Regions from separate parts of the Bradyrhizobium sp. Kon56 genome, predicted to be linked through region 2. Evidence: riboswitches for the same ligand, from Rfam matches in the RefSeq annotation. Region 2 holds a riboswitch; the other holds the start of a gene.
What was found. Region 2 has a riboswitch for glycine ahead of AC0L3B_RS33745 (D-amino acid dehydrogenase). Riboswitches for the same ligand answer to the same signal wherever they lie in the genome.
Positions count from the first base shown of each region.

Region 1: it holds a riboswitch for glycine, as region 2 does, so the genes downstream of both, AC0L3B_RS37125 (FAD-dependent oxidoreductase) here and AC0L3B_RS33745 (D-amino acid dehydrogenase) in region 2, are expected to answer to the same signal.

Region 1 covers NZ_JBVVOU010000062.1:1,234-5,651, forward strand. Annotated here, with positions in the region: partial or broken gene tnpB (IS66 family insertion sequence element accessory protein TnpB) at 1-40, shown strand, start outside; partial or broken gene tnpC (IS66 family transposase) at 95-1,650, shown strand; partial or broken gene AC0L3B_RS37125 (FAD-dependent oxidoreductase) at 1,719-2,540, opposite strand; glycine riboswitch at 2,602-2,689, opposite strand; glycine riboswitch at 2,693-2,791, opposite strand; gene AC0L3B_RS37130 (hypothetical protein) at 2,934-3,488, opposite strand; gene AC0L3B_RS37135 (aminotransferase class IV) at 3,719-4,192, opposite strand.
Region 2 covers NZ_JBVVOU010000036.1:24,314-28,731, forward strand. Annotated here, with positions in the region: gene AC0L3B_RS33735 (M24 family metallopeptidase) at 1-92, opposite strand, end outside; gene AC0L3B_RS33740 (D-aminoacyl-tRNA deacylase) at 178-1,113, opposite strand; glycine riboswitch at 1,874-1,971, shown strand; glycine riboswitch at 1,975-2,062, shown strand; gene AC0L3B_RS33745 (D-amino acid dehydrogenase) at 2,126-3,376, shown strand; gene AC0L3B_RS33750 (Lrp/AsnC family transcriptional regulator) at 4,002-4,418, shown strand, end outside.

The DNA of each region.
Region 1 (4,418 bases), on a different contig from region 2:
GGTCCGCCATCCAGTGCGGCAATATCAGGTCGCAGGCTGACGGCTCCCGAATTGTGCGGTTGACGCGGCGACATGCTTTCGATTCAAGAATCTGATGAATCGACCCGGCGAACTGACTGTTGAAGAGTTGATGGCGCGCATTGCTGCGCTGCAGGCGGAGAACCGTCAACTCGCCGAACGGGTCGTTAAACTTGAGGAAGAGTTGGCCCTTGCGCGGCTGTATCGTTTTGCGCCGAAGGGCGAGAAGCACATTGACCGCCTCTTCAATGAAGCCGAACAGGCCGCGGATAAGGACGACGCCGACAGCGAAGATGGCGATGTCGTTGTCCTGCCGGACACGGGCTTGCCGGCGAGCGAAGGGGCGACGGGAAAGAAGCGCGGCCGCAAGGCCTTGCCGGAAAACCTGCCGCGCGAGCGTGTCGAGTATGACCTTCCCGACGCCCAGAAGGCTTGTCCTTGCTGCCGTCACCAGATGCATCGCATGGGCGAGACCGTTACCGAGCAACTTCATATCGAGGTGAAGGCGAAGGTCCTGCAGAATGTGCGGTTCAAATATGCCTGCCGTCATTGCGACCGCACCGGGATCAACACGCCGGTCGTGATCGCGCCAATACCCACGCAACCTTTGCCAGGCAGCATCGCTACGGCCTCGACGCTGGCTTTCGCGCTCGTTCATAAGTATGTCGACGGCACACCGCTCTACCGCCTGGCGCAGGCATTCGAGCGCGCCGGCGTTCGTGTCAGCCGAGGCGCTCTGGGCCACTGGGTGATCGGCTCGAGCGAAAAACATCTCTCCCGCATCTATGACGCGCTGAAGCTACGGCTCAGATCGCAGCCCCTCATCCATGGTGACGAGACCACGGTCCAGGTGCTGAAGGAAATGGACAGAGAGGCCGCCAGCACGTCAATATGTGGGCTTACCGGAGCGGCGAGGACAGTGACGAGCCGATCGTGCTGCTCGAATATCAGCCGGGCCGCGGCCAGATACACCCGCAGGCTTCCTCGGCGATTACCGCGGGATATTGATGAGCGATGGCTACACTGGCGGGGGCCACCCATCTTTGGATGCATGGCCCATTCCAAGCGGCGCTTCGTCGACGCACTCAAAGCGAGAAAAAAGGGTGGCGGGCCGCCGGAACAGGCGCTCCGGTTCTTCGAACAGCTCTACCGGGTTGAAAGGCAGGCGCGGGACGAAATACCGGAGAAGGGTGAAACACAGGCCGAATGCATTCGCCGCTTCCGCCAGCAACATAGTGTCCCCATCCTCAATGCTCTCAAGGTATGGCTCACTGAAATCGCCCCGAAGGTCTTGCCTGACAGCAAGCTCGGCGACGCTGTGTCCTACACACTGAACCAGTGGGATTATCTGACGCGCTACACCGGGGACGGCAGCATGCCGATCGACAATAATCTTCTGGAGCGCGACATCAGGGTTTTTGCAACTGGCAGCAAGAGTTGGTTGTTCAGCGATACCGTCGACGGAGCCAAGGCCAGCGCCATCGTCTAAGCTTAGTGCTGACCTGCCGCGCTTGTGGCGTTGAGCCGTTAGCGTGGTTGCGCCACGTCCTTACGGAACTGCCTCAGCGCCCCGAGAACGCAGCTATCGACGATCTCCTGCCCTTCAACTTCCTCGACGCCGCCGCAGCCTGACCCGATCCGTCCGTCTGAAAGCGATCAGCTGTTGCAAGGGCCGCCAACGTGCGGGAAAATGAGCGCTTACCCTTGACGGGATAAATGTATGTTGTCCCCCAGCATTGAAGCAATGCGGCGGCTGCCGACTCCTTCGCAGACCACTGCGCGTTCGGCATTGAGTTCTTCCTTGCGAACCTCGTTTCCAGTGTACGACCACATCGTCTCGGTCGGACCGCATGCCGCAGACCTCTGCATCAAAGACGAAGCGTACGCCTCCTCGCTCGCAAGCCGCAGCGAGGCCGCGCGTGAACTTGTGAATGTCGCCGGTTGAGTCAGACGGGGTAAAGAAGCCACCATAATACTGATCGCGCAGAGCTGGCTCTATTGTAAGCATCTCAGAAGGCGTCACGGGACGGCGATCCAATCCGCCCTTGAGCAGCAACTGATTCACGCGAGAGGCCGCATCGAACTCGGGTTTGCTCGAATAAACGTGCAAAATTCCTCGCCGCTCCAAGTCGAAATCGATGCTCTCCTGATCGGCTAGCTCAAAAAGATGCTTGCGAGCGGCTATCGCTAGCTTCGTCGTTTCGATCGTGTTGTGCTGGCGGTAGTTTCGAATCTGGCTTACGAACTCTGCCAGCCAAGTATAGCTGTGAAAACTGGGGCTTGGGTTCAGCAACAATGGTGCATCTTTGCGCAGCAGCCACCTCAAGCCTTTTACGATCGTTGCGACGTTATTTCCAGACCTCCGCATTGCTTGCCGATAATTGGCCGCCGTTCGCAAACGAAGTGTCCATCGCCGGATAGCGCTGGCGATCAAAGACTGTAACCGAATAGCCGCGGCGGGCCAGGGCATGGGCAGTTGTAACTCCGGTGATACCGGACCCGATTATGATGATCGTGCTCATCGTATGCTCCAAGACAGGATTGAACGAACGGTGAATGGCTTCGCCATGTCTCCGTCCCCAAATCTGTCCGTGCACCTGAGAGCTTTGTCCGCGATCGTCGTGGATCACGGTCCCCTTCGGTGGGGGCTGACCGACACCTCTCTCCAGATCGTCCTCGGTGTGCGGTCATGGGCCTGAGAGTTCCTTGGGGAGTTGCTCCGTCGGCGGTGATACGCCTTTGCAGGCTTATCGCGCTCTCCCGCACACAATCATCAGACACGATAACACTCTCAGTCGTACTCACTACCTGTCAAGCCGCGATGAATCGTCGGACCCAAAATCGGCGGCGTAAGCGACAACTCGATGTTTGCCCTAGCTCCCCACCCAGCTTAGCAGGTGGTTTGTTGCCTAGTACTATGCTGATCTCGCTTTTTTGATGATTGCATTCGCTGGATGTCCCATTGGTTTCCAGCGAGCTATCGGCAGCCAGCGCAGAAATACTGCGTGATCCTCAAAAGAACGCACAAGGTTTGCGTGGCGACGCTCTAATAAATCTGCGGTGGTGTAGGACCCTACAAAGCTGTGCTTGGCATGCATCTCTTTCAAAGTCGAGCCAAAATGGAGGCCTGCACGCCTGACGCGGTCGCTCTGCTCGATGAGGGGCTCTTCACGCCACTTGCGTCGACGCCTCTGGCTTATGGCGGCAGGATTCGCTCTTGTTCGTCGCGCGGGCAGGTTAAGTTCGCTGCTGGTCCGGCGATCCGCTGCCTCGATTTTCAATTCGCTCGATTTCAGGCGGTCGCTGATTACCGCATCGGCAGCTTCGAGCAAGGCTTCAAATAGCCCGGCGTTCGCATCGAAGCACGACCCGATTAGGATCGTATCTTCCCCCCGAAGGTAGTTGGAAAGCCTGTTTTCAAGCGCTCGGTGAACGGAGAGCGTTCCGCAACTGAATCGCACGGACAACATTCCAAAGCCTGCCGTTCGAGACCTGTATGCGCGGCTCGCACCAGGGCCGGGTGATTGGCCAGACCGAGATAATTGTTGGCGCACATGTTCAGGAGCTCGCGCTCGCCAAGTGCGCGCAGGTGTATATGCGTCGACTGAGGCGAGGCGATCTCTTGCTCGACTTTCTGGAGCTTTCGATGTCACGAAGTCGCTGACCAATTTGCGAGCGCATGGTTCATTTCCGATCATGGTTAAATGATAGCAGTCGACCATGCGGGATCCGCGTGCTTTGGCAAAGAAAGATCTGTAAGCTGGAGGGTGATGGGCCCGACCTGGCCTTTGGAGATCGTCGTGTCGTCGATGCGCGTCACTGGCACAATGCCGCCGGCAGTAGAGGTAATGAACACCTCGTCAGCCTTCTTGATATCGTCACGACTGATGTCAGCAGCAGTGGCGGCGAGGCCAATCTCAGCACAAAGATCGAACACGGTCCGACGCGCAATACCCGGTAACACGCCAAGAGCCGGCGTTCTCAACGATCCGTCCTTTACCAACACGTTGAAGCCTGGACCCTCGGCGATATGCCCGTTCGTATCTAGGATCAGCGCCGTCTCGTCGTAGGCATCGAAAAGACCCTTTACGAGATCAAGCCCATGATAGTTCTTGATCGTGGGATCGACTGAACCCGGCGGGATGCGGACACTCTCGCTAATCGCGACGCGCAAACCTCTTTCCAGTTGTTCCTTTTGGCAACTGAACCATAAGCTACCGCAAACGCGATAAACCGGTTCTCTGCAAGGTGGGGATCGCGGCTGAATGTCGGCGATGAACCGCGCGTGCAGATCATCTCAACGTAAGCCGATTTATGACCCGACAATAGCGACACACTGCTTGGGGATCGAAGCAATTGTCTCGCGATTGTAGGGCAGCTTCATTCGAAGACGTTCGACG
Region 2 (4,418 bases):
CGCCGCGCCCGCTCGACCCAGCCTTCGTATTCGATCCGGGGAAACGGATCGTACGGAATTGTCTTAATCGAACCAAAACCAATAGCGTTCATCGCTTTTCTCCAGAGAAATACGTCAAGCGCTGGGCGACCGATAGTTTACATGCTGGTCCGACAGCACATGACAGCTTTCGCGGGCTCATTCGATATCCTTTGAAAGAGCCGCCCGCAGTTTCTTGTGAGAGAGCATCGGGACACCGAGTTCCTCTGCAAGCAGGCGAGCAACACCTTTGAAAGGAGCTTTCAGCTTATCGTGGTACACGATGCCTTGAATCCCACCCACGATCGAATGCACGCAAGCTCTTAGATCGACCAAGCGACTTTCCTGGTCATAGCCGCCCGACACTAGCCAATGGTTTGGTAGGACATGACTTGCTGCTATCGGGGGTTCGTCTTGTGCCTGCAATATGGCGCTCGTAAAGCTTGGTTCGAAGTGAACGCCACCGATGCAAAGGACGGAGGTTACCGCTTCGTCCATGCGATCGAACGTTCGCAATAGCGAACGCGCCAGCACCCGAGCGGCACGAGAATTAGTCCAATCTGCTGGCGAGCTTCCGATCTCGATATCGATTGCAGAAGGCCGCAAGTCAGCGAGACGGGTACCAGCATCACCCGCCTTGACGCCCGACCAATGAGTCGCTTCCAGGTAAGTGCGAAAGTCGGCAAGACCCGACGTGACGCGCTCGGCTTCGATGGCTAGAAGAAGGCCCCGAGTAATCCGGGGGTCGACTGCGCTGAAAGTCCCCGTCGCCAGGTCGCCGGTCGTTTGAACCGAGAAGATTGCGTTTTGTGCATTGGCCCCCTCGTGCCAATTCACGATTCCAATAACGTTGGCGTCACCGAAGCGTTCATTCAAGATTGGCGCGTAGCGCCCATAGTCGTTACTTACGACCTCGTTAGTGGGCACGATCGAAATCCTGGCGCCATGCAAGCCAGGAACCTCGAGTACGGAGTGCCCATCGAGCTCTAAACCCGTTCGAACAAGGGTGCATTCGGCCTTGAGGGCATCCAGAACGTGACCCGCAACCGGATCCCTTTCGTGATCGACGCAGAAGACGAAGACGGCATGTCTCACCGCGATTCTCCATCGAGTTCAACGCAGATCGAAAGCGTACGACATCTATCCTCAACTCGGCGCCCGCATCTTTTGGGCTTCATATGAAAACAGCATGCTATTTGAGCTGAGATCGTAGTTCGCAAGGCGCGACCAGGCGCTTGAGAGCCGATCAACCCCGGCCCGAACAGCCTCAGAATGGCGCCACGCGCGAGCTGAGTCTTGTGATCGGCTGGCGTCTTTGGCGAAGCAGCGCCGTGAAATCGCACAACTTGGAGATCGCGGGAGTTGATCGCCGAACTAGCAGAGAACCTCAGTTCGTCGCGCGCCAAGCCAGACTCAATTCTATCGCCAGACGCGAGAAACGTCGACGCCAGAACGCTGCAGAACCCTCGGTCGAGCAGAGCAAGCGAGTCAGGGGTGCAGCCGTCCATTTTGACTCGACGTTGAAAGAGATGCATGCCGCGCACAGCTTTTGGAGAGTCCTACATCACCATGTATTTATTAGAGCTGCCCCACGCTCACATTGTGCGTTTTTTTGTTAAGATCGCAGTTTTGCTGCGTTCTGCAGCAACAGCTTGTTCAAAACCGGTGAGACATCCAGCGGATACGATCGTACATGCTAGGCCACCACAGCGATCTTAGCGGCAAACCAGCTGGTGATCGGACGGTTGGAAGAGCAACATTATCGAGCATCGCCTACGCCGCCGAATCTCGAGCTTCAACGATGCGTCATGGCTTGACATGTAGTGAGTACGTCTGAGACTGTTATCGTGTCTGACGATGGTGTGCGGGAGAGTGCGATGAGCCGACAGGCACATCGCCGCCGACGGAGCAACCCCCCAAGGAAACTCTCAGGCCCAGGACCGCACACCGAGGACGATCTGGAGAGAGGTGCCAGTCGGCACCCACCGAAGGGGACCGTTATCCACTAGGATTGCGGAGAAAGCTCTCAGGTGCACGGACAGATTTGGGGACGGAGTGATGGCGAAAGCCATTTCACCGTTCATTCATCCCTGTCTTGGAGCATACGATGAGCACGATCATCATTATCGGATCCGGTATCACCGGAGTTACAACGGCCTATGCCTTGGCCTGCCGCGGCTATTCGGTCAGTGTCTTTGACCGCCAGCGTTATCCCGCGATGGACACTTCGTTTGCCAATGGCGGTCAATTATCGGCAAGCAATGCCGAAGTCTGGAATAACGCCGCAACGATCGTAAAAGGCTTGAGGTGGATGCTGCGCAAGGACGCACCATTGCTGCTGAACCCAAGTCCCAGTTTTCACAAATATACTTGGCTCGCGGAGTTCGTAGGCCAGATTCGGCATTACCGTCGCAATACGATCGAAACGACAAAGCTGGCGATAGCGGCGCGGCAACATCTGTTTGAGCTTGCCGATCGGGAGAGCATCGCTTTCGACTTGGAGCGGCGAGGAATATTACACGTTTATTCGAGTAAGGCCGACTTCGATACGGCTTCTCGCGTGAATCAGTTGCTGCTCCAGGGCGGATTGGATCGTCGCCCCGTGACGCCCTCCGAAATGCTCGCGATAGAGCCAGCGCTGCGTGATCAGTATTACGGTGGTTTCTTTACCCCATCTGACTCAACGGGCGACATTCACAAGTTCACGCGTGGTCTCGCTGCGGCTTGCGAGCGAAGGGGCGTACGCTTCGTCTTTGGTGCAGAGATCTGCGGCATGCAAGCTGATCGAGACGGTGTGGTCGTACGATGGGAAGGAGGCCCTCTGAAGGAGGAACTTAAAGCTGAAAGAGCGGTGGTCTGCGCTGGGGTCGGCAGCCGACGCATTGCTTCAATGCTGGGGGACAAGATAAACATTTATCCCGTCAAGGGATACTCCATCACGGTCGAGCTCGGGGATGAAACGAGCCAAAAGGCTGCGCCCCGTGTCAGCCTGCTCGACGAGGCCACCAAGATCGTGACCAGCCGGTTAGGAGAAGATCGCTTCCGTGTCGCTGGGACCGCGGAGTTCAACGGCGAGAACCGCGACATCCGCTGGGACCGAATTAAGCCTCTGGTGCGCTGGGTAGAGCGGTCTTTTCCGGATGTGTCCACCGCGCAGGTGGTGCCATGGGCAGGCTTGCGTCCTATGACACCTAGCATGATGCCGAGGGTCGGCCGAGGTAAAAGGCCGAATATCTTCTACAACACCGGTCATGGTCACCTCGGCTGGACATTATCCGCTGTCACAGCTGAGATGGTCGCGGACGTCATTGCAACAGATGATAGTAAAACTCGGCTGAGCCGATCCGTGGCCTCATAGGCGTTTAGCCTTATCCAGCTCGCAAAACTATGCTCCTGGCGGCATCAAAGCCGGGGGCATATCGCTTGACAGCGCCACAGCAGGATCTTGCAGTATTATCCTACGAACACGTTACCCTCACCGGCTTACGACCCGAGAGCTTAATTGCTCAGACGAAGACCTCGATGAGCCACTTGGCGCCGTCGCCTTCAACAGCCTCCATGTGACGCAATCATCATCCGTATAACTGCTTACGGATTAATGCCAGGCAAGAGAGTAGCGGATCTCTGCATGACCGAGCAGAAAAATATCCCCAGCCAACGACCTTGTTGTTATCGACAAAGGGGCCCATCACACTCGAGGGCCGACGTCATACCGGCACCGAACGCCAGCGGATCGACGGCAACTCTTATTTCTATTTCGCCGCTCCCAAGCTGTGATCTTCGCGGTGCGTCGGAGTAGCAGGACCGCGGCCTTTCAAAGATCATTTTGCAAGTCACGCAGCGCATATTTGTTGAAATTGCCGACGGATCGACGATACTGGTGTCGTAATGATGTTTTTCGAAGAGATTTCCCAACTTCGAGACGTTTTTCTGCGCTAGGCACCGACTCGTTGCAGAATTTCCTCTCAAGCCCGGAGCCGGTTATGCAATACGACCGAATCGACGCTCACATCCTCGAGATTGTGCAAAAGAATAACCGTTTGACATCCGAGGCGATTGGCGAACTGGCCGGGCTTTCTGCTACCGCGTGTCAACGCAGACTAAAGAGGCTTCGCTCGGACGGCATCATCGAGGCCGACGTTTCCATCGTCTCGGCGAAGGCGGTAGGGCGACCTATTCAGATGCTTGTGCTGGTGACCTTGGAGCGCGAGCGCTCGGACATAATTGACAGATTCAAAAAGGCTATCAAATCGTCAGTTGAAGTCGTCAATGGGTTTTACGTTACAGGCGATGCTGACTTTGTCTTGTACATTACCGCACGCACCATGGACGACTATGAGCAGTTCACCCGGCGATTCTTCCGTGAGAACCCTGATATCAAAGGCTTCAAGACGATGGTG